Regions from separate parts of the Brevibacillus borstelensis genome, predicted to be linked through region 1. Evidence: riboswitches for the same ligand, from Rfam matches in the RefSeq annotation. Region 1 holds a riboswitch; each other region holds the start of a gene.
The links. A riboswitch is a leader RNA that binds a small molecule or an ion and turns the genes downstream of it on or off. The one in region 1 is predicted to bind S-adenosylmethionine.
Positions count from the first base shown of each region.

Region 2: another riboswitch for S-adenosylmethionine. It lies ahead of V5G20_RS25825 (sugar ABC transporter substrate-binding protein); the one in region 1 lies ahead of V5G20_RS10760 (aminotransferase class I/II-fold pyridoxal phosphate-dependent enzyme).
Region 3: another riboswitch for S-adenosylmethionine. It lies ahead of metK (methionine adenosyltransferase); the one in region 1 lies ahead of V5G20_RS10760 (aminotransferase class I/II-fold pyridoxal phosphate-dependent enzyme).

Region 1 is NZ_CP144922.1:2,304,747-2,312,841, reverse strand. It holds gene V5G20_RS10775 (PhoH family protein) at 286-1,620, opposite strand; gene V5G20_RS10770 (YhcN/YlaJ family sporulation lipoprotein) at 1,818-2,429, shown strand; gene V5G20_RS10765 (trans-sulfuration enzyme family protein) at 2,461-3,645, opposite strand; gene V5G20_RS10760 (aminotransferase class I/II-fold pyridoxal phosphate-dependent enzyme) at 3,642-4,805, opposite strand; SAM riboswitch class I at 4,900-5,017, opposite strand; gene V5G20_RS10755 (pyridoxamine 5'-phosphate oxidase family protein) at 5,110-5,568, opposite strand; gene V5G20_RS10750 (DUF5665 domain-containing protein) at 5,719-6,054, shown strand; gene V5G20_RS10745 (hypothetical protein) at 6,129-7,493, opposite strand; gene V5G20_RS10740 (hypothetical protein) at 7,636-7,911, opposite strand; gene V5G20_RS10735 (YlaH-like family protein) at 7,924-8,095, opposite strand, start outside.
Region 2 is NZ_CP144922.1:5,380,932-5,389,026, forward strand. It holds gene V5G20_RS25810 (catalase) at 1-33, opposite strand, end outside; gene V5G20_RS25815 (ABC transporter permease) at 319-1,314, opposite strand; gene V5G20_RS25820 (sugar ABC transporter ATP-binding protein) at 1,316-2,800, opposite strand; gene V5G20_RS25825 (sugar ABC transporter substrate-binding protein) at 2,877-3,902, opposite strand; SAM riboswitch class I at 4,032-4,153, opposite strand; gene V5G20_RS25830 (phosphotransferase family protein) at 4,219-5,157, opposite strand; gene V5G20_RS25835 (S-layer homology domain-containing protein) at 5,401-6,513, opposite strand; gene V5G20_RS25840 (WG repeat-containing protein) at 6,620-7,828, opposite strand; gene V5G20_RS25845 (hypothetical protein) at 7,840-8,095, opposite strand, start outside.
Region 3 is NZ_CP144922.1:768,673-776,767, forward strand. It holds gene V5G20_RS03550 (SLAP domain-containing protein) at 1-373, shown strand, start outside; gene V5G20_RS03555 (SLAP domain-containing protein) at 423-1,412, shown strand; gene V5G20_RS03560 (S8 family peptidase) at 1,622-4,168, shown strand; gene V5G20_RS03565 (hypothetical protein) at 4,194-4,667, shown strand; SAM riboswitch class I at 4,721-4,821, shown strand; gene metK (methionine adenosyltransferase) at 4,960-6,165, shown strand; gene V5G20_RS03575 (polysaccharide deacetylase family protein) at 6,351-7,364, shown strand; gene V5G20_RS03580 (sensor histidine kinase) at 7,364-8,095, shown strand, end outside.

The DNA.
Region 1 (8,095 bases):
TGATCGCGTTTTTATCCATAAATCAAAACCGCTCCCAAATTGGGAGCGGCCGTGTCGAACCCGTTGCTATGGGGTAGTACCGATTATTCTCTTTAGCTCCTCAACCTCCGTAACAGAGTTTGTCTTACCTAAAGAGTACGGTGTCCGCCAGTTCGATTGATATCGAGAGCGTGATCATGACCATCCACGGTTCTTCGCCTCCTGGAAGGCTTTCGCCGATTTTGATTCATGGATCATCGGGTTCGACAATCCTAGTATGTCCGGATTCGCTTGCACTATGCACACTTACAGCAAGTCTGCCGCAAGCTGTGCCAGAACGCTGCGCTCCCCTTTTTCCAAGCGGATATGACCAGCCAGTTTCTGATCCTTAAACATCTCCACCACGTACGTAAGTCCATTGTTGCTCTCGTCCAGGTATGGATGGTCGATCTGCTCGGGATCTCCCATCAATACGATCTTCGACCCTTCCCCCACCCTAGTCAAAATGGTTTTCACTTCATGCTTTGTCAGGTTTTGCGCTTCATCAATGATAATGTACTGCTCCGGAATGGAACGCCCGCGGATATACGTCAGCGCTTCTACCTGAATGCTGCCCATCCCTGCCAATATTTTGTCAAGGTCACCGGAACGTTTTGTATTGAACAAATACTCCAAATTATCGTAAATCGGCTGCATCCAGGGACGAAGCTTCTCTTCCTTCTCACCGGGCAAATAGCCAATGTCTTTCCCCAACGGGACGATTGGCCTTGCTACAAGCAGCTTCTTGTATGTTTGCAAATCTTCAATTTGCAAAAGCCCCGCGGCCAAAGCCAGCAAGGTCTTCCCGGTACCCGCTTTTCCTGTCATCGTCACCAGCGGAATATCCTCTCGCAAGAGCAATTCGAAAGCCATCCGCTGCTGGACATTGCGGGCCCTGATTCCCCAGATCGGATCGTCGTCAGCGACCAGCATCTCCAGATTCTTTCCATCGATGTCAACCTTCCCGATAGCCGATATAGACGGATTCAACTCATCCTTCAGCACCAGGAACTGATGGGGATAAAAACGCTGCTGCGGAAAACAGGTGGAAAGTGACAACTTTCGGCTGCCGTAATAATTTTTGATGATTTCCGGGGCAACCTGCATTTTGTGATAACCACTGTAAATGTGGGAATACTCGCCGACGACGCGGTCCGAAAGAAAGTCCTCGGCAATCAGTCCAAGCGCATCAGCTTTCACTCGCATCAGGGCATCCTTCGAGACGAGTATGACAGGGCGTGGTTGAGGCAAGAGGTTTTCTTCTTCCTGCAAGTTAAGCGCTACCGCCAGAATGCGGTTGTCATTGGTCATTTCCGTAAATTGCTTTTGAAGCTTGGCAAGCGAGGAATGGTTCAATTCGACGCGCAATAGCGCACCCGTTTCCAAAAGGATGCCTTGATGCAGATGCCCCAATTCGCGAAAGCTGTCAAACAGCCGCGACACATAACGAGCGTTGCGGCCAATCTCGTCCATATAGCGCTTTTTGGAATCAATTTCTTCCAACACCACGGCGGGTATGACGATTTCGTTATCCGCAAAGGAAAACATCGCTCGTGGATCTTGCAGGAGTACGTTGGTGTCCAGCACGTAGATTTTCTTCAAAATCTCGCCTCCTAATACCCATCTGTTATACCCTATGCAATTGCGGGTGGGATGCTCAGTAGCCGCGACGTGATGTACTACAGTCTATGTCGGCAAGAGTGAAGATAGACGAGTCCCGCATGAAAAGGTGGACAGGAGAACAAAATACAGATAATCATGCATGACTTGTGTGGGAGCAACTTAAGAAGCGAAGGAGAATGACCGTGAAGCGGACAGCCGTACTTGTACTCAGTGTCAGCCTGCTGCTCTCCGCCTGCATGTCTGGCAACAAGCCTCCCGGGAATCAAGCAGCACCGCAGCCCGGGAAACGGGCAGATGAAACGCAGCGCGTACAGCAAACAGCACCGTCCCCTGGCTATAACCAATCGTCACAAGCTACTGCAGACCGGCTGGTCCAACTGGCCACCCGTGTACCAAACGTAAAGGATGCCACCGCTGTTGTATTGGGCAAATGGGCTGTTGTCGGCATCGACGTCAACGCCCACCTGGATCGCCCTGAAGTAGGGGTCATCAAATATACAGTGGCAGAAGCCTTGAAGGAAGATCCCCAAGGCGCCACTGCGCTCGTAACGGCCGATCCCGACATCGTTCAACGCTTGCGGGAAATGTCCACTGATATGCAAAAAGGCCGGCCCGTGGCGGGTATTGCGGAAGAATTGGCTGATATTGTCGGACGCATCATTCCCCAAGCCCCTCGCGATGTTCAAATGAAAGAGGAAGCGCCATCCAGAGAAAACGAACAACGCCTGAACAACAGCGGCAACGCAAAACCGGAAGGAAATCGCAAAATACCGGTCAACCGGCAGTAAAAAGCTCCTCAATAAAAAGGCATTCTCCCGGTTATGCCCCGGAGAATGCCTTGCTTTTGCTTTCAGATAAAGCGGCCTCTACACCTTCAAGCGCCTGTTCCAGGTCGCGGACGAGGTCGTCAGCGTCTTCCAGTCCGGCGGATAAGCGAATCAATCCGTCCGTTATACCGCGACGCTCTCTTTCTGCCGCTGGCATAGCGGCATGTGACATCATCGCCGGATACGACAGAATGGTTTCTACGGCTCCGAGACTGACCGCTACGATCGGAAGCGTAACCCGATCAAACAAAGCCTTCGCCCGCTCTCTGCTGCCCACATCAAAGGACAGCACGGCTCCGTGGCCGCTCGCCTGCCTCGATTGGAGCTGGTGGCCGGGATGACCCGCTAGTCCCGTATAATGTACCTTTGCAACGGAAGGATGATTTGCGAGCCATCGAGCGATCTTTTCCGCTGTTTGGGTGCTTACATCCAGTCTGGCTTTCAGCGATTTCAGCCCGCGCATCACCAGCCAGGAATCCTGCGCTCCGAGTACCGCTCCCATGCCGTTTTGGATAAAGTAAAGCTGTTCACCCAGCTCAGCATCCTTGGTAACAGCCAGCCCTGCAACGACATCGCTGTGGCCGCCGATGAACTTCGTCGCTGAGTGGATGACGATATCTGCTCCGAGTTCAAGCGGACGCTGGTAGTACGGGGTCAGAAACGTATTGTCGACAATGACTATGATATTCTTGGCCTTTGCGATATGGCAGACAGCTGCGATGTCTGTCACCTTCAACGTCGGATTAGAAGGTGTCTCCAGGTAGATCCCGCGAGTGCGAGGAGTGACGGCTCTCTCCACTGCCTCTACGCAGGTCGTATCCACGAACGTAACGTCAATATTCATGCGGGACAACACTTTGGTCAAAAAGCGATACGTTCCGCCGTAGACATCTTCTGCCACGACAACATGATCGCCCGCGGAAAACAGCATAAACACGCTGGAAATCGCGGCCATGCCGGAAGCAAATGCAAATCCCCGCGCACCGCCCTCCAGGACGGCAATCGCCTCTTCCAATGCATGCCGGGTCGGGTTGCCGGACCGCGCATAGTCGTATGCGCCCGGACGGTCCAAATCCGCTTGGTGAAACGTAGATGCCTGGTAAATCGGCGTGGATGCCGCACCGGTCACCGGATCGAAACAAGATGTCCCGTGAAGCAGTTTCGTGGCAAATTTCATCGTCTACACCCTTCCGCTACCAGACTTGCATCGAGAGCCTGTATCAAATCATGAATCAAATCATCCGGATGTTCAACTCCTACCGACAATCGCAGCAAACGATCACAGACCCCGACGTATTCTCGAATTTCTTGCGGAATGTCGGCATGAGTCTGTGTCGCCGGATACGTGCACAAAGACTCGACGCCTCCCAGACTCTCCGCAAAAGAGATGATGCGCAAGTTTTCCAAAAACGGCCCCACCTGAGCAGAGAAGCGAACGCGGAAGGACACCATGCCGCTGTAACCGGTCGCCTGTTTGCTCTGAATCTCGTAGCCGGGATGATCGTCCAATCCCGGATAGAATACATCGGTGACCGCCGGATGCTCCCGCAGTTCGCGCGCAACCTGGAGAGCATTGCTCTGATGTCGCTCCATACGCAAAGCGAGCGTCTTCATGCCTCTGACCAGCAGCCAGCAATCCTGTGGGCCGAGGGTTGCACCGATGGAATTGTGCAAAAACCGGACCTTTTCAGACAACTCAGCGCCTTTTGTCACAATCAGGCCAGCCAGCACGTCATTGTGGCCTCCAAGATATTTCGTCCCGCTATGGAGCACCAGATCTGCCCCCAGCTCCAGTGGACGCTGATAGTACGGCGTCATAAAGGTATTGTCCACGATGGTCAGCAAACCGCTTCGTTTGGCGATCCCGGCTACGCAAGCGATATCCGTTATTTGCATCAGCGGATTTGTCGGCGTCTCGATGAGAACGGCTTTTGTCTCCGGACGGATCGCGCCCGCAAATGCCTGAAGATCGCGCAGATCAACATAGCTGAACTGGAGCCCGTAGCGGGAAAGGACCTGCTCAAAAAGACGGTATGTCCCACCGTATAAATCAAGCGAAACGATCAAATGGTCGCCTTGAGAAAAAAGTCCCATGACTGTGTGAATCGCTGCCATCCCGGAAGCACAGGCAAAACCGGCATCACCGCACTCGGCCTCTGCGATCGCCTCCTCCAGCACCTTGCGTGTCGGATTGGCCGTACGGGTGTAATCGTATCCGGTACTTTGACCAAGAGACGGGTGGCGGTAAGCGGTCGCATAGTAAACCGGGAAGCTTACCGCGCCCGTGATCGTATCACGACCTACCCCCGCCTGTACCAGTTTCGTTTCCAGATGCATAGCAATCTCTCCCTCTGCTTTGATGTTGAGGGCATGAAAAAGCCCTCTTTTCTTTTGAAAAGAAGGCTTTGTTTACGTCGCCGCAAGCAAACCCTTCTCATCTTTCAGAGCATGATTTGCTCTGCAGGAATTAGCACCAGTATCGTCCTGTTAACAGGAAAATTGGTTGCCGGGCATCATCGGGCCAGTCCCTCCGCCTCTCTGGATAAGAAGTTTGCTATTCAATTTGTTGATCCTAATACTAACGGAAATATCGAGTGATTGTCAACAGATATTTCCTCTTCGTTTTCACCCGTTTTCTCTGTTACTCCGCTTTGCGCAGTGCTGTCATCACCTGATTGTCCAGCTTCGCCGCCGCATTTTTATCATATGTTTTTTCATACTGCGGTTCTACGGAGATACGGGAACCGTAGAACATGACATCACGCACCGCCTCAATGGTAACCTCCACCATCGCCAGCTTCAGGGGAACCTCCTCCATCCGCTCACTCTTCAATACAGCCCTTCCGTTAATGGCATAAGAAGAGCCAGCACCAATCAAATGCAGAACCACTTGTGGCTGCTTGGCGATATTGGTCAAGATGCGTGAACGGTTGTCTACCGCAAACCGGATGACTTGCGGCGATGCCGCAAACGTCCAGGAAAGCGAGCTGAGCGATGGCGCCCCAGACTCATGGTCAATGGTGCCCAATGTGATAAACCGCTCCTGCTGCAACAACCCGAACAGTTCCTCCGAAAGCGTTTGGGATACGGTCTCAGCCATTCCGAAGCCTCCTTGTGTAAGTTTTGTACGTCTATTGTACCCGCCAAGGAAGAGATAGGCAAACCTTTCCGGCATGCGCTTGATTCTTCCCCTTTTTTTCCCTACACTGTTACTTAACTGGTAACCATAGGAGACAGGAGGAGAAACCAGATGTCACAAAGCCCCACAGACCGCCTGTTGTCAAAGATTGACCAGCTCCTCGAAGAAATTCAGGAGGCACGCAAATTAAATGACCGGATGGACAAAATCGCCATGTTTTTAGAGGATATCCGTCTGGCAGATGTCATTCAAAATTATACAGCCCCGCGCAAGCTGCTTTGGATCAATTTCCTGGCAGGTCTGGCACGGGGCCTGGGACTGACGATCGGAACAGCCATCGTACTGGCCATTCTCGGTTCCGTCCTGAGCAAATTCCTCTCGATTCCCATCATCGGGGACTACATCAGCCAACTGATGGATTATGTCTCCACCTACCGTCAGCCCTAGTCAAATGGAATGATTGGCAAGCTGCCGGAGCAGAAAGAAGATTGCCATTCGCGGTCGCTCAAGAATGCAACGGATTAGTCGTTGTCGCGATCGTCGTTATCGTCATCGTCTCCGTCATCGTCATGGCCATGCTTTTTCCAGTAGCCATACGCATTTCCGTTCGGATGCTTTTTGTCTTTGTCCTTCTTTTTCTTATCTTTATCTTTATCGTCATCAACTTCGTTTACTGGCGTACCGTGAGGAATGTCAGCTTGTGCTACGACCTTCCCGTCAACGACTACTTCCAGATGGACGGACTTGGCGCTGTAAGAACGATTTTTGTAAGAGAGCTCCACTTCGAACTCCCCGTCATCGTCTATCTTGACCTCGTGTTTTTTGCCGTCCGGAGCGATTACATACAGCTTCGCTTTTTGGTTTTTGGAGAATCCTGCGATTTCCCCTTCTACTTCAATTTCCTTATCTTTGGCGTCAAGCTTGGCGGTTCCGGTAATTTTGTATTGGGCAGGCTTCGGCGTTTCCGGCTTGGTCGGTTTATCCGGCTTGTTGACAACAAGCAGATCGACGGATTCCGAATCAAGCTTCTTGCCGTCCTTGTACACCTCAATCAATACTTTCCCTTTGTCAGCCTCTACATCCTTCATGGTGACTGAATAGGAGCCGACACCGTCCCACAGCTTTTTCACGCCGGCGCCTCTCTTGTCTCCGTCATAGGTCACGACTACTTTGCCTGCCGTAAGGTTTACAATGCCGTTTACTTTCAATTCACCCTTTTTGCTATCCAAAACAGCCTGCGTATGAATCAAAACATCGGAATCTACAACAGTTCCCGAGTTGATCCGCACTTCGCGGGTATCGACCAGTTTGTCGTTGACGTAAGCTTTCACTGTCGCGTATTGCGGAGTCGCGCTCACAGTGGCCGCAAAGCTCACCGAAAAGCTGTCGTTGGCCGTTGGCACGACTTCGATGCTGTCGCCATTTGGCTTGACAACCACGACTTTGGTTACTTCATCCGTTACTTCACCTTTCAGGTAGGTGGTGCTTTCTTTTGTCTCTGGAGTTAGGCTGACAAAGCCCTGCTCGGTTTCGTCAAAACGTACTTCGAGGTAAATATCGGAATAGTACTCCTTGTAAATCCGGTTCCACTCCGCCTCATTTTGCTCAATGTACGTTTGCATTTTTACGTCGAGATTCAGTTTGTCCACTACAATGTACAAGTGATCTGCCTGCGTTTTCAGCAACAGATTGAGCGTGGCCGGATCGTTTGTTGCCAGCTCTTTCAGATTGTAGCGAGTCACTTGCTTGCCTTCTTCATTCATGACAACCTTGATCGCACTGCTGCTTCCGGTTGTACTGGCATTGGCCAGCAGCGGCGTTACGCCCCCAATTATCGTAGCGGCAGCCACAACTGCCAGCACGGGCCTGGTCATGTATTTTTTCATTGATGTACTTCCCCTTTCCATGTTTTCCCTCAATGCCCTGGGCACAGTTACAGACGAGGGCAACCTTGGAAAAGTTGCAGAAATAAAAAATAGGGCCCCGCCAAAGCATGCAAGGCGGAGCCATCTTGTTTCAGAACAGTGATTATGATTCATTGTATCGCGGTTCAAGCTCGATTGCCCTCAGCAGGGATTCTGCCTCCTCACGATCGTATCTCCGTTCGACCTTCTCTTGATTGCATAGAACGGAAACCACGTAGCTGTCTTCATTTGCCTCGTAGGTCAGGTTGCTCGCCTGATGATCCTCTTTGAGAATGGCCTCAAAAAAGGCGGCAGTATCAGCGGCGGAGCGATCGTCCGGACGAGCATCCGCAACAATCCTGATCTGCAGCCAATTGGCCAATGCATCCTCACGCTTCACGTGCGCTCCCCCTCACTTTCTGCTGCTTCCTTCCGGCTTGATTCTGACCTTGACGATCACCAGGATGGCAATCGCTACGAGCAGGGCGCTTTTCACAGGCAGCTGCACATCCAGAATGCCAAAGATCAGAGCGCCGATAAAGAGCAGTACGTAAAGCAAAATTGTTTTTAAAATGGGCATTCGC
Region 2 (8,095 bases), 2.5 Mb from region 1:
TGACGCTCCTCGTTCCTGATGAACATCACTCATTGCATTCCCCCGCTTTCAGTCAAATAGCTTGCTTGCACGTTTTTTGGTTGCACATATGTAATATCTTCCTGCGGGGGTAGCTTTATGCAAAAATTGCCTGCGAAACCATTAGAGAGGGAATTTCATGCCACATACGAATGTGTAACACTCTGGAGATGTTGGTCGGCAAAACCGCTACAGGGCACAGCCTAAAGTGAGCCTGAAAACTGGCTTCTTCTGCTGCGCCCTGTATGTAGCGACTTTCATTTGGCTTCCAAGTCAGCAAAGGATTGACTCCAATCCTTCCTACGCCCGCTTTCTGCGCAATTGATAGTACGTGACTGCCAATGCCAGCGCCAGGACAATTCCTTTAATGATGTCATACGCATAATAAGGAAGATTCAGCATCGTCATGCCGTTCAGCAGGACACCGATCAGGATGGCCCCGACGAAGGTGCCGAATACATTGGGCTTGCCTGCGCCAAATACAGAGAAACCGACAAACGCCGCGGCCACCGCATCCATCAGCATGGAGCCTCCGCTGCTCACCTGACCGGTTCCGATTCGCGCAGCCAAGAGCATCCCTCCGAGTCCGGCAAACAGGGCAGAGAGCACGTAAGCAAGCGTCCGGTACCGGTTCACGGGTATTCCGGAGAGCCGTGCCGCTTCCACATTCCCTCCGGTCATATAAAGCATGCGCCCTTGTCTCGTATAGGTCAAATAAATATGCGTGACCGCCACCAGCAAAAAGGTAAGCAGCACAGGCACCGGTACGGAGAGAATCTCGCCTTGCCCCAGCCAGAGAAACCATTCCTGAAATTTGCCCGGAGCAGTCGTCCCGTCCTCCATCGGCATATTGGCGTAGATCGAGTAGCCCTTTGAATAGGTCATATGGACGCCGTTTACGATGTACAGCATCGCCAAGGTCGCCAACAGGTCGGGAATCCGAATCTTCACGACCAACAGCGCGTTGATCAAGCCCACCAGAACGGCCAGAACGATCGGAACCGTCAATGTCGCGACCGCTCCTTGTTCGTACCAGACCATCATCGATGCGGAGACAACGGTAGTCAAGGAGACGGTCGAACCGACAGACAGGTCGAATCCGCCGACAATCAAGGAAAACGTAACACCGACGGCCACAAATGTGACGATGGAGATGGAGCGCAAAATATCCGTGATGTTGGCATAGGTAAAGAAATAAGGATTGGTCAGGCTAAAAAGCAGGATGACGATGGCGATCACGGCAACTGTTCCGTATTTATAAACAAAATCAAACAAGCTGTATTTTTTTGCTTCCATCTTATTCACCCCCGCTTGCGTAATACATGATTGACTCCTGGGTCGCTTCTTCCCGGCTCAGCTCTTTTACGATTTGTCCCTCGAACATGACGAGGATCCGGTCCGCAATCCCCAGCACCTCGGGAAACTCGCAGGAAAAATACAGGATGCCTTTTTTCTCCGCGGCGAGCGAGCCGATCAGGCGGTAAATGTCGCTTTTCGCCCCGATGTCCACACCCTTCGTCGGCTCGTCGAACATAAAGATGCGCGCATCCGTATCCAGCCATTTTCCGATAGCGACCTTCTGCTGGTTTCCCCCGCTCAAGTGGCCGACAGGCTGACGAATGCCCGCTGTCTTTACCCCCAGTTTTCGGACGATCTTCTCGGCTTGCTCCGACTCCAGTCTTTGCTTCACAAAGCCCCTTGGCGACCATTTGGCCAGGGTAGCCACCGACAGATTGCGGGCGACCGACTCCTCTACGAATATCCCTTCCTTGCGGCGCTCCTCCGGCACGAGGACGATCCCCGCCTGGACTGCCTCTTTCGGCGTGCGAAGCCGCAAAGCCCTGCCGTTTACAATCAGCTTGCCATCCTCCCACTCATCCGCGCCGAACAGCAGACGTGCCAGCTCCGTCTTCCCTGCTCCAACCAGGCCGACGACACCGACGATTTCTCCCTCGCGCACATGCAGGTCCGCTCGGCGAACCTTGCCTCCTCTGGCGTTTTTCACTTCCAGGATGGTCTCGCCGATCGGCACCTGGGTCTTCGGGAACTCCTCGGAGAATGTCTTGCCCAGCATCGCGGCGATGACCTCGTCCATCGTTGTGTCCGCCGTCTCTTTGGTAGAGATCCGTTGTCCATCGCGCATGACGGTGATCCGGTCGCAGATTTGAAAAATTTCCGGCAGCCGGTGGGAGATGTAGATAATGCCCAACCCCGCTTGCTTGCACTGCTCGATGATCTGAAACAGCCGCTCTGTTTCCGTGTTGCTGAGCGGAGCTGTCGGTTCGTCAAAAATAATGAATCGGGCCTGCTGTACCGTCGCCCGGGCGATCAGGATCAGCTGCTTTTCGGACAGCGTACAGGCTTCCACCTGCTTTTTCACAGGAATGGAAAAGCCAAACCTTGCGAGAATCGCTTCCGCCTCTTCATACAAGCGGCGCCAGCTGATCAAGCCCTTTGCTTGGATTTGGCGATCGAGCAATATGTTTTCCGCTACACTGAGGTACGGGATCAGCGCCGTATCCACTTCCTGATAGACGCATTGAATCCCGAGCGCTTTGGCATCCTGCGGCGACTGGATCGCGGCCTCCCTGCCATCAATCACAATGGAGCCTCCGTCCGCCACATAGGCTCCCGTCAAAATCTTCATCAGCGTGCTCTTCCCCGCTCCGTTGGCTCCGAGCAGAGCGTGAACTTCTCCCGCTTTCACTTCGAAATCGACGGAACGGAGCGCGGGTACGCCAGAGAACTGCTTCATGATGCCGTTCATCTGCAAAGTCGTCATTTTCTGTCCCCCCTTATTAAGGAAGAATCCCGTTGATGGATGATCAACGGGATTACGCTACACCATCTATGCAGGATTACTTGCCCCATTCTTTCACGTACTGGGAGAGATCTCCCATCGTGATTTTCTTGTCCGTCGGCAAATCGTCTCGCTTGACCAGCACAGGATTCAGTTTGACGCTGTCCGGCACCTGCTCGCCGTTGATTTTTTTGAAGACGGTTTGGGCTTGAATCCGTCCGATGTTGCCCGGGTCTACCGCTGCAGTCGCTACCCACGAGGTAGAGGGATCCTGCATGAGCTGCAGGTCTTCGTCGCTCAAATCGATCGAGTATACTTTGATCTCGGTACGGCCGGCTTGCTGAATGGCGCGGGTCGCTCCTTTGGCGAACTCATCCCAGGAAGCCCAGACCGCTGTAATATCTCCTTTGTTTGGATACTTCTTCAGAATGGCTTCCATCTGCGATTGCGTATCCAGCGCGGTGTTGTTGGTGGCGCTGCCGAAAGCGGCAACCTCCTTGATATCCGGATATTTCTTCAAAAAGGCTTCGTACGTGATCTGGCGTTTTTCCATCGGTGCAAAGCCAGCCACCCAAATTTTCACGATGTTTCCTTTGCCGCCGGTATCTTCAGCCAGCTTCTCCAGGCTAAGCTCAGCCAGCTTCTGGTCATCCTGCTCTACTACCGGAACCCCGGGAAGCTTGATGTCTGTATCAAACAGCACGAGCGGGATGTTTTGCTTCACAGCCTTTTCTGCTCCTTGCTGCAGTGCTTCTGCAGTGCCGTGGTCAATCAGAATGCCGTCGAAACGCTGGTTGACCGCCGCATCCAGGTTGGAAGCCATTTTGGACAGATCGGTATCTGCGTTGAAAACAGTCAGCTCTCCGCCGTTCTTTTCTACTTCGGCTTTGACGCCGGCAATGTACTGAGCCGAGAATGTGCCTACGTTTTGCCGCATCACGAGCGCGATCCGTTTTGCTTTCTCGCCGGAGCCGCCACCCGCTCCGCCGTTTCCGGAAGACGCGCTGTTGCCCCCGCCGCAAGCTGTCAGCAAAAGAGACGCAGAAAGGATAAGCGATCCAATCAAACTAAACTTCTTTTTCATATCGGAAAACCCCCTTTTTAAAGTAACACGGTACGCTGTTCTGCGGTTTTGAACCGGAATCGACATCCATTTGCTCCATCAAAAAAGCCTCTTTCCAGATGAAAGAGGCTTAAATCAGCGGATTTTCGCCTCTCATCTGTCAGGTATCGCTACCTGTAGGAGTTAGCACCTTGGCTCAAAAGAAACGTGTTCCTTTGCGCTAGGTTGCCGGGCTTCATTGGGCCAGTCCCTCAGCCTTCTCTGGATAAGAGTTCATATTCTCATATCAAAACCTTTTGTATATACAGAATATAATGGCTGCTTTCAAACCTGTCAACTAGGATTTTTTCCCCTTCCCTGTCCCTATCTTTTCAAATGCCTGGGCGACAAACCAACTGTGCTCCTCCCGCATCTTTTGTTCCGTAGACGCATCGAGTCCCCAGTCGGATATTTTGGAAGCCGGGCGCAAAGCTGCGAACAGATCCCAGTAAGACAGGTCTGTAAAATCGAACTTCGTCAAGGATTGATAGCGACCGGTAAAACGAAGCATCGCCTCGATGCCGAATGCCCACAGAATCTCCAGTCTGGCGTTGGCAACATCCGCGAGCGGATCTCCGAGCTGCGCGTCCTCCCAGTCGATCACTGCAGCAAGCTGTCCGTCCCTCCACATTACATTTCCTGGCCAAAAATCTCCATGCAGCAGTACGGATGGATTCCGCGAAGGCAATGGCCAGACTGCCTCCAGCACATCCCGAATGCGTCCCTCACCCAGCGATTCATCTGTGATTGCCGGCCGTTTTTCGATTTTCTCGGTACATGCCTTCTCCAGTTTGGGCAAAAAGGACAAATCCAGCTTCGAGACGTCCACACTGTGAATCCTGGAAAGCTGCGCAGCTAGCTGGAAAACGTGGTCGGTCACATCGGCAGGAGTGAACTCAGTCTTTCCCTCGATGTATTCAATCACGACGTACGGCGTGGAAAAAATCTCGCCTGATTGATCCAGGAAAAATGGCACTGGCGCGGCCACCCCCACAGACTTCAGGAGTTCCATCAGCTTGAATTCATCTGCCGCCACATGGGGATTCTGTGCAATGTCTGCCGCACCGTGCCGGCGCACAACCACTTTTCTCCTTTTGCCGTCAAGCTGCTCGATTTCAAGCGCCGTCACCTGCGCTGAGACACCGCCTTTCAACTCCCAGGAGCGAACCAGCTTGCTTTGGGGTTCAAGCCTTTGAACCAATCTTTGAAAGCAGTCCCTTTCCGTTGATTCTGTCATTTGCACCTCTCCTTTGCCTTTTCCGGAATATTCGCTATCCCCGTGATCAAATCATCCCGGTTTCCCGCAGAAGATGAAAAATGAAAAGCGGACAGCTCTCGAATGGGCCGTCCGCTTCTTTTGCTCGCTTTACGGGTCAATCGCTGTTTATCGCTTTAGTTGGATGTGCAGCCATTGCATTTTTCACCTGGACTGCAACTGCTAAAGCCAGCGCCTGACCCAATCCCCCCCACAAATTCCCAACTACTTCTGCTGGTAATTTACTCTTACGATCTTCCAGCCATACGGGCTTGATTCTTCCTGTTCCAAAGAGTATTCCACCTGATAATTTCCTGTCAGCGTATGCTGATAGCTTCCTGTCACCCACAATCGCTTCGGATTGCTGTCATCTTTCCTGACCACCAGGCTGCCGCTGTAATCATGCAGAGGGAGCGGAGCGATCTCTTCCAGTGACTCTTGGGCGTCCTTGCTGAAAAACTGCCCGATCCGCGACGGGTCCTTCTGGACATACGCCTGATTGGCGGCGGTGAGGAAGAGGTTGACGATGTTTTTCTGGCGAAGCTGCGTTTCCTTGAACTGCTGAGGCGTATCGCGTTTCCAAAGATCATGCAAGCGTTTCAGGACGATGGCAAACTGCGCTCGTGTCATTTGTTTTTTCGGGTCAAAATTTTTGTCTGCGTTAAAGAGATAGAATTCGGAAATCGCTGCCGCATAGGGCGATGCCGTATCCTCGTATTTGGGATCGTGCTTCCACAGATAGTAGCCCGTATAGTAAGGCTTCACTTCATCCAGCTTGAGGGTTGTCGCCCGCATTTTGTAAGGAGCCAGGACATGGAACAGGATCATGCTCGCTTCTTCTCTGGTCAACGGCTTTTGCAAATAATCGGAGGACAGCCACCAGTCGATGTTGTTCTTCTGTGGCTGCTTCATACCTCCACGTTCGGATAAGTGCAGGTAGTACAGCATGCTTTCTCCCGGATCGAAGGAATTGACAAATCCGGTTTGTATGTCTAGCATGGCGCGCATATTGGCAAGGAGTTGTTCCGTTTCCTGTTTATAAGAGAACCGTTGATCCACATGCGTATTTGGCTTGGCTGTTTCCAAGGGACCATAGATGCCTTCCAGCACCCGGTTCAGCAAAGCCAGCGCTTCGCCCCTGGTAACCGGATTGTCCGGATGAAAATACCCGTACTTGAGGCGGTAAACATTCAGTGCGCTCAGTTCCTCGATTTCCTTTTGGGCCCAATGCCCCTGAATATCCTCATAGTATGCGGGAGCCGCAGAAGCGCCGGGGACAAAAAAGCTTTGGACGAACAGACCGAACATAACGATCCAGGCAAGATAACGTTTGTACATTTCTCAGTACTCCTTTCCAAATAATGCTTCGGGCAACATTTTCCCTAGGTAAGTGATCGTGCTGATGCTGACGGACGGGAATACCATGCGATTATCGGATTTCCGTTTACTTGTGGACTGCTCCTGTTTTATCGATCTGGATCAGCTTCCCGTTCTGTTTGACTGTGGCGACGCCATTTTTAAAAGGCGTGGCGTACTCGTACTGGCAATCGATGACGAGGCTTCCCTCGGCGTTGATGTACCCGAACTTCCCTCCCTTTTTCACGACAGCGAGCCCTTCGGAAAAGCTTGTCGCATGGTCGAATTGATACGCAATCGCCAGCTCCTTGTCAAACGGATTGATCTGTTTGACATAGCCCCATTTCCCGTTCTGCTGGACCGGCACAAGCACAGGGGCTGGTGCGGCTTTTGGCTGCGGCTTTGGCTGGGCGGGCTTTGCTGCAACCTGACTGGGCTTTGCTGGTTGTGGTTGCGGCTGTACGCTAGGAGTCGGCTTGCTTTGCTTTTTTGGGCTTTCTTTCTTCGGTCTGGGGGCGGCTTCTTTTTTTGCGACTGTCGGAGGAGCGGCTTTTGCGGCAGTCTCCGCTGTCGCCGCCGGGCTGGGCGTCGCTGCCGCTTCTGCTGGCGGTTGTACCGCCTGTTCCGCTGGCAGCTCTGGCTGCGGCATTGGGGGAACAGATGGAACCAGCTCTTTCCCCTGCCCGCTGAGACTCGACGCTGTCTCTATGGCTGCAACTGCCTTTTCCTTGGCAAATCCAAACAGGGACGAGCGCATATCTTTTCTATCTCCGTCACTTGCGGGGCTGGACCCATTGGGCTCCTCCGTCTCCTCTGCTGGCAGTTCTTTGCTCTCGGAGGTCTGGCTGGCCGGAGCGGGTTCTGGCTGGGCACTTGCCGAATCGCCTTTTCCGCCGCTCATCTGGGACAGGGCGACGCCGTTAATAATCAGCGTGACTGCCACGATCGCTCCTCCGATGATCAGGCTTTTGCGATTGCCCCAGCTCTTCTTCTTTTTGACTGGTCCGGCGGCGGCCGTCACCTGGATGTGCGTTTCCGTCCGCTGCCCCTCATACTGGGCCAGGACGACCATGTTTCCGACCACACCTACAGTTACAGCACCTGCCTTGGTTACTGTGCCAATCTGTGGCTGATCTGTGCTCCAGCGTACTTGCTCAGTAATGTCCTCCTCCCGTCCATCCATCCAGACGAGGTACGCCTTCAACTGTGCGGTTTGACCGGGATGCAGCTCCAATTCAGCCGGTACGACTTTGATGTAATGGGTAGTAGGCTCCCCGGTATTCGATTGTATGGACATGGTGGCACCCCCTAATTCTTCAGGTTTATCGTATAGGTATTTACACCTTGAACAGAAACGGCGTTAAAGTAAGCAAGACCGGACTGAGGAAGCTTCACAGCGTACGAAATGCCTCCTCCGGCATCTTTTAGGCCTTTTACCGTCACTACGCTCGGGACGGGAACGCTGATCGCTGCCGGCTGATTCGTCAAAGTAAGTACGGGGTATACCGACTTTCCATTGACAAGGATCTCGATCTGATCTCCGTCTTCGGCGTTGAAATCCCAA
Region 3 (8,095 bases), 1.5 Mb from region 1:
TGAATTGGATCCGGAAATGGAAGCTAGAATGACGGACCGCCAGAAAAAGCTCTTGGAGAAACTTACATTTGACATCTCCCCTATAGAGCCGGGTACAGTAGAAATTATCGGGTTTGATATTACAAAGGCAAAGGATGGACGATTGGTCGCCGGAATACTTGTTCGCAACGGGCTCGAGGAAGATTTTCGCCCGAACATCTTGCGAATCAAGATTACTGATTCGGAGGGCGAAGTAGTAGCCTCTGGCGCAATTGACGCCAGCAGAATGCAAGTTCGTCCTAGAACGAGTCGTCCATGGGTACTTGTTTTCCCGGCAGATATGGTGAAAAAGCCAGATGCAAATCTTCAGCAGTGGACGCTGGAGGTTACGTAAAGCAAGGGCAATGGCAATCATTGAAGCTGTCGTATGAGGAGGATACTGCATGAGTTGGTTATTGGAAAACTGGTTTGGCTCCAAGGAGAGCCTGGAGGCGGTGAGAGAAGAAATCCAGGAGAATCTGCACAAGGAGATTTATCTCGGCGTGTCTGGTCTTGATGATCCTGAGCAATCTTCTAACCGTATACCATCGAAGGAGCTGTTTCTCAGCCTTAATGGTCCTTGGGATAACCTCGATGAAGAAGAAGCGGAGCTGCTCCGTTTTGTGCATGATCAGCTCCCGCCAATTATTCGGGATGAGGTCGGGATTTTTCCTTTCTACACACAGGTGACAAGGGATGGTTATCTCGTACTCACTTATATTCGCAACGCGACGGAGCAAAGCATTTTGCTGGACCGACTGCGGCTGGACCTGAAGACACCCGAGGGAAAGGTTGTAGCCAGCAAGGGCTTTGACATGATGACTTTTGGACCGATTGGCGATGAGTCCAGCCGCCCGTGCGAGTTTTTGTTCCGCTGGGATGAATTTTCCGATCTGCCGGAGGAGGAGGTCCCGCTTACGCTGGGCTATCAAAGACCGGGGAAACAATCGGGTGAATCTGTAGTAGCAGGAGGAGAATTGGAAATGGATGAAATGGAATACTACCGTCAGCAGCTTGCTGCCAATCCAGTCGAAGAGGGCAAGGTAGACCTGAAGGCATTGGGACTGAAAAAAGGGGAAAACGGCGGTCTTAAAGTAGTTGTACTGTTTCGAAACGGCTTGGACAAACGCCTGGACTTTACCGAAGTTCCGATTGTTGTTCATGATGCAAACGGCGAAGATATCGCCCGTGTCAGCTACACATTGGAAAACATGAAGGTAGATCCAAAGGCTTTCCGCGTAATTGCGTTCCAGATCCCGGCTTCGTCGATCAAGAAACAAGATTTTTCCGTGGAAGAGTGCACGGTCTTTATTCCGAAAGCTTACGAGAAGCAGAAGGAATCCAAAGTGTATGATGCAACCAAGTCAACCAAGTCAAACGGATTTCTGCAGTAAGAACCCTCCCCTTTTCGCATCGCGAAAAGGGGTTTTTCTATCGCATCCGATTTCCAGTGATTCCCTGAATAGGGTTGCGTTTCACACTATCGTTCCGCTATGCTAAATGAATAGAATAGGCTACAAGGGAGCGGGCTTTTTTGTAAAAACAAGCTCAAACACCTGTATTCCTTTTTCGGTTGAGAAAAGGGAGGAAGGACTGTAGTTACATGAGGAAATTTATTTTAACAGTTGTCGCTGTCTCAGTAGGGTTAATGGCTGCATTTGGGGGAAGCCAGAGGGCGAAGGCTGCCATTACCAATGACGAATATATCAACAATCAGACTCATTTGAGGCAAATCAAAGCTGATCAGGCCTGGAGAAAAGTTACTGGGAGCACAGTTACTATTGCCGTCCTTGATACGGGAGTAGACCATAACCATCCCGATTTGAAAGGAAACATCCTTCCGGGAATCAACCTGGTTGAGCCGGGGAAATCTGCCCAGGATGACAGCCAAAACGGACATGGTACCGCTGTTACTGGCATATTGGCGGCCAGAGGGAATAACGGCATCGGAGTCTCGGGGGTTTTAAGGCATGCAAGGGTTTTGCCTATCAAGGTCTTGAACAAGTACGGCGAGACAGATGTAGAGCTGCTTGCAAAAGGAATTAACGTCGCGATTGATCGAGGAGCCAAAATCATTCTGATGTCCGTGAGTAGTCTCTCCTATTCAAAGTCGTTGACGGCCGCCATCCAGCGAGCAGAAGCTAGTGGAGTAGTTGTAGTGGCCGCCAGCGGAAACGAAGCGAACCGGGTTGCCTATCCGGCTGCTTATCCAACCGTAATTGCAGTTGGAGCTGTAAAAGGAAACCTGAAGCCGCTCTATGATTCAAACACAGGGCCGGAGTTGAATCTCGTCGCTCCGGGTTTTAATATCTACACGACCAAGCCCAAGGGGAAATACGGAGCATTTAGCGGCACGTCAGCCGCAGCTCCTCAGGTAGCGGGCGCTGCGGCATTGGTGCTGGAGCGCAATCCGAATATGACGCCGCTGGATGTACGCCAGCTCTTGTACCAGACGGCTGAGGATCTCGGTGAGAAAGGGTGGGACCGGCAAACAGGATATGGACTGGTCGATGTCAATCGAGCCATTACCGAAAAGCTGTCTATGGATTTTCATGAACCAAATAATACTCGGAGTCAGGCCAAGGCTTTTCCGATTGAATCACAGCTGAGGGCGAGTTTGTCCGAGTCCGACAAAATGGACTGGTATTTCATGGATATTCCCTATGACGGAAAAGTGACACTGGTCGCAACTGTCACTTCAACGAATACAACCGCGCTGGCTGCTACTTTCTTCCCTGAAAATCGCGAAGCTTCTACCTATTACATAGGGAACGGAGACACGCTGACTGTACCGGTGAAAGCTGGTAGAATGTACATCAGGATGGAGCGAAGCTTCGGTGTGAAGGGCTTTACCTATCTGTTGACCAGCCGGTTTACGATCAATCCGGACAAGTATGAGCGCAACAATACAATGGATACGGCCCGCCCGCTGGTAGGCAACCAAATTTCCGTAATCGGGAACTTCCATGAAGAGGGCGACGAGGACTGGTTTTCTTACTATGTCCGCGAATACGGCCGGCTAAACGTAACAGTCACTGCCGATACCAAGCGGATCGATCTGAACATGAAGATCGGCAAAGAGGGACAAGCCTTTGAAGAATTTGACAAAGGCGACCGGAATGACCCGACCGAGCGCGCCCAAAAGGAAGTATCGCCGGGCAAATACTACATCAGGCTGACCGAGTACTGGCGAAATCAGGTGAACGGCGAGTACAAGCTGGACGTGTCCTATACGCCGATTCGGAAGGATACCAATGAGCCCAACGATACATATCGCCAGGCGTCACCTTTGGCCAACGGAACGCTGATGACAGGAACCTTGCCTACTCATACCGATCAGGACTGGTTCCAATTTACGGTCGATTCCGAATCCTACGTCAGCATACGCGCTCCGTTCGTTCCCGTATCGACAGGGATGCGGCTGGAGCTGTACGGTTCGGATACATTGAACTACTCGCTCTTTGCCACAAACGACGTAGCGCAGCTGTCCGATCTGGGCAAAGAGGTGCTTGGCATGAAGCTGAAGCCGGGCAAGTATTATATCCGTCTGACAACCACATTGCCGTTTAAATACGATTCGTACCGGCTGACTTTGACCAAGCAGCCTTTGATCGCGGGTTATCGTGATATTTCCACGCACTGGGCCCGCAACGAGATCGCCAGACTCAGCACGAAGGGAGTCGTCAAAGGCTTTGATGATTCGACCTTCAAGCCTGACCAGTCGGTGACTCGAGGCCAGTTTGCGACGATGCTGATCCAGTCCATGCGGGCCAAAGGGATGAATATCGTTACGTATACAGGCAGAAATCCGTTCAAGGATCTTTCTAAAAATCACTGGGCCTATGGCAATCTGCTGACTGCCCACCAGCTCGGCATCATCAGCGGCTATCCAAACAGCACCATGCTGCCGGATCAATCGATCACACGGGCAGAAATGGCACTGATGGTAGCCAGAGCAAATAATCTCGTGCTCTATAATCGCAGCAGGTCATCGTTTACCGACGTGCCGACAAGTCACTGGGCGTCTCCCGCCATTGAGGCGCTGACGGCGAAAAAGTGGATAAGCGGTTACGGACGGACGTTCAAGCCGCAGGGAAGAGCTACACGTGCAGAGGTGGTCGTCCTGCTGGCGAAGGCTTACAGTTTGTAACTCTATGGAAAAGGAGAGAACATAAATGAAAAAAGCAACCAAGGGAATCCTCGCCATAGCAATTGTCGGGATGGGGGTCTTTGCTTCGCAGGCGATGGCAGACGGCGTTTCCGGTGTCCCGGGCTCAGCGGATGATCCGGTCGTCACCAAAAGCTATGTGGATCAGCAAATTCAAAAAGCTCTTGGCGGAGGCGCAGGCACAGGCGGTGCATCCGTCTCGACGGGGTTGACAGTGGTTGAGCTGCACCCGGGGCAGACGCTGTACGGTTTTGAGGGTACGGAATTTATCGTCCGTACGGGAAAAGTACAAGCAGTAGCCGGCGATAAAGGCGATGGCTTGACAGATATTACCGAGGGCAAGGACCTCCGAGCGGGAGCTCAGGTCGCTGCCAATCATCTGCTCTTGATCGCCCGTTCGGACAATCGCGGATTGCGCTTGAATGCAAACTACAATGGTGTCGCGCACATTATGGTTCGCGGTAAATACGAATTGCGCTAAGCGCTTATTGACACCGGCTATAAAAACGATTATTCTATTATCCGTAATGGATACTCTTATCCAGAGCAGGCGGAGGGACTGGCCCCATGAAGCCCGGCAACCGACTCGAGCGGTGCTAACCAGCAGAACGGATACCTGTTCTGGCCGATAAGAGGGTAGGGAACGCAAACACCAAGCACCTTTTCCTCTAAAACAGGAAAAGGTTTTTTTTTGCTTGTGCCTTCGTCTAATAAGAACCTGTTTCGGCTACCACACTATTTGTATGAGGTCAAAGGAGGTAGTACACATGTCTTTGCAAAAAGGTCGTCGTCTGTTTACTTCTGAATCCGTCACCGAAGGTCATCCGGATAAGATTTGTGACCAAATTTCCGACTCTATCCTGGACGCCATTTTGTCCAAGGATCCAAATGCTCGCGTAGCATGCGAAACTTCCGTTACCACTGGTCTGGTACTCGTGGCAGGGGAAATCACCACGAACACGTACGTGGATATTCAAAAGCTCGTCCGTGACACCATCCGTGAAATCGGATATGATCGCGCTAAGTTTGGTTTCGATGCCGACACTTGCGGCGTTCTGACCGCTATCGGCGAGCAGTCTGCCGATATCGCCCTCGGTGTAGACCAGGCGCTGGAAGCCCGCGAAGGGAAAATGACTGATGCTGAGATTGAAGCGATTGGTGCCGGCGACCAAGGTCTGATGTTTGGTTTCGCCTGCAACGAGACTCCTGAACTGATGCCTTTGCCGATCAGCATGGCTCACCAGCTGGCTCGCCGTCTGACCGAAGTGCGTAAAAACGGCACTTTGAGCTACCTGCGCCCAGACGGTAAAACACAGGTGACTGTAGAATACGACGGCGATAAGCCGGTTCGTATTGATACGATTGTTATTTCTACCCAGCACGCTCCGGAAACCACTCTGGAACAAATCAAGAACGACCTGATGGAGCACGTGATCAAGCCTGTCGTGCCAACAGAGCTTCTGGATGCCGAGACCAAATACTTCATCAACCCGACTGGCCGTTTTGTTATTGGCGGACCACAAGGGGATGCCGGTTTGACAGGCCGCAAAATTATCGTCGACACCTATGGCGGATACGCTCGTCACGGCGGTGGTGCTTTCTCCGGAAAAGACCCGACAAAAGTGGACCGCTCCGGCGCATATGCAGCCCGCTATGTAGCGAAGAACATCGTCGCTGCCGGCTTGGCTGAAAAATGCGAAGTACAAGTGGCCTATGCAATTGGTGTCGCACAGCCAGTGTCCATCAGCGTAGATACATTTGGGACCGGCAAGATTGCCGAGGACCAATTGGTAACACTAATCCGCAAGCATTTTGATCTTCGTCCTGCAGGTATCATCAAGCAGCTTGACCTGCGTCGTCCTATCTACAAGCAGACAGCGGCATACGGCCATTTTGGCCGCAACGATCTGAATGTGCCGTGGGAGCGCACAGATAAGGCAGAAGCGCTCAAGCAGGATGCAGCAGGGCTGTCCAAGTAAAGACCAAGCGCGAGAGCCTAGTGATACACACTAGGCTCTTTTTCTGTCATTGAAAACGGATTTCCTCTATATTTTTAAGAAGACTAGGCCTTAAGACTTGCGGCAAACTGCTGGAATTCAGTTCATAAAGGAATCCGTTCGTATATGTCGAAATTCCTATATAGGCATAAAGGAGGGAGTTTTTTGTGCCGAAGAGGTGGCCCTTCTTTCTCGTATTTTTCATTGCGCTAGGGCTCGTTGTGACTGCCGGACTGCCCGATACTGCCTCTTTTTTTAAAGAGGAGGCTCCAAAAGTGCAACCTTTCCCCCATGTCACTACGTCTATAAGCACAAGCGAGGAGCAATCGGCTGCACCACAGACAGAAAAAAAACGGGAAGAAGCAGCGTCCTCCAAGCTCTGGTATAGAGATCGGGTAGTCGTATTGACGTACCATCATGTGACCGACGATTCTGACCAGCGCTATGTTATTGGGGCGGAGCAGTTTAGAGAGCATATGACGTTTTTATTCGAGAACAATTTTCATCCGATATCACTGGCGGAATTTGTGCGTTTTGTCGAGACAGGAGTTTTGCCCACTGAGAATGCAGTCTTGCTTACATTTGATGATGGGTATGAAAGTTATTACACACATGCTTTTCCCGTAATGCAGCAGTATCGGTTCCCATCGGTCAACTTTGCCATACTTGGACGATTGCGGGATACCGAGGAGCGAAAGAGAGAAAAAATGACCACGCCGCTATCCCGTCCGCAAGTGAAGGAAATGCTGCAGACCGGGTTGGTGGAGATCGCTTCTCATACATACAGTCTTCACGACGAGAGGGCCCGCAACGAATGGGGAGATCTGGGACCGGAGACAGCACCTGTGTACATGGAGGAGCTCAAACGGCTCGAAGACGAACAAGAATACCGCAATCGCCTTTACGTAGATTTTACGATGTCGCGGGTCGGCTTGAGCGATCTGGTGGGCAAGCAGGTGCAAGCTATTTCCTTGCCGTTTGGATACAGCAATGACATCGTACTGGACATAGCCAAGCAAGCGGGCTACCGATTTGTCTTCAATTCAAATCGAGGTGTGGTAACGGCCCAGGTGAATCCGCTTTCCATCCCCAGATACGATGTCGGGATCAGGGAAATGGATGTGCCCAAGCTGCAGGCGCTGTTCCAGACGGTCAAAAACGAGGTAGAAGGAGATCAATAATGAATCAGGCGATCAGTATTACCATGTTGGATGGTGTGATCAATCGCACGATCGAGACGGTAGAGACGAGCAAATCGCAAATATTCGAGATCGCCGAAAATGCCAGGCAAGAAGGAAATTCCTTAAAACATGATTTGCATGAATTGCGGCAGGAAATAGCGAAAGTGATAAGCAAGGTAGATGAACTGGAGCTCTCCTACCGAAGGGCGCGAGCGCGCCTGGTGTTGGTTAGCCGTAATTTTCAGACATACACAGAGGAAGACATCCGCATCGCTTATGAAGAAGCCAACCGTATTCAGGTAGAATTGTCCATTTACCGGGAACGGGAAGACAATTTGAAAAAGCGGAGAAACGATCTGGAGAGGCAGCTTCGCACGCTGGAGGAAACAATCGAGCGAGCAGAAAAGCTGGTTACGCAGATGGGGGTTGTGCTGGGGTACTTGACCGGCGACCTGAGCAAGGTAGGGGAAGCTCTGGAGGAGGCCAAACAGCATCAGCTGATGGGTCTGAAAGTAATCCAGGCGCAGGAAGAAGAGCGGAAGCGGGTAGCGCGTGAAATCCATGACGGGCCCGCTCAATCCATGGCAAACGTCGTGCTGCGGTCTGAAATTGTCGAAAAGATGCTGAAAAATGAACGCATTCTGGAAGCGCAGATGGAGCTGCACGAATTGAAGGAAATGGTCCGCCTCAGTCTGGCTGACGTCAGACGGATTATCTTTGACCTTCGGCCC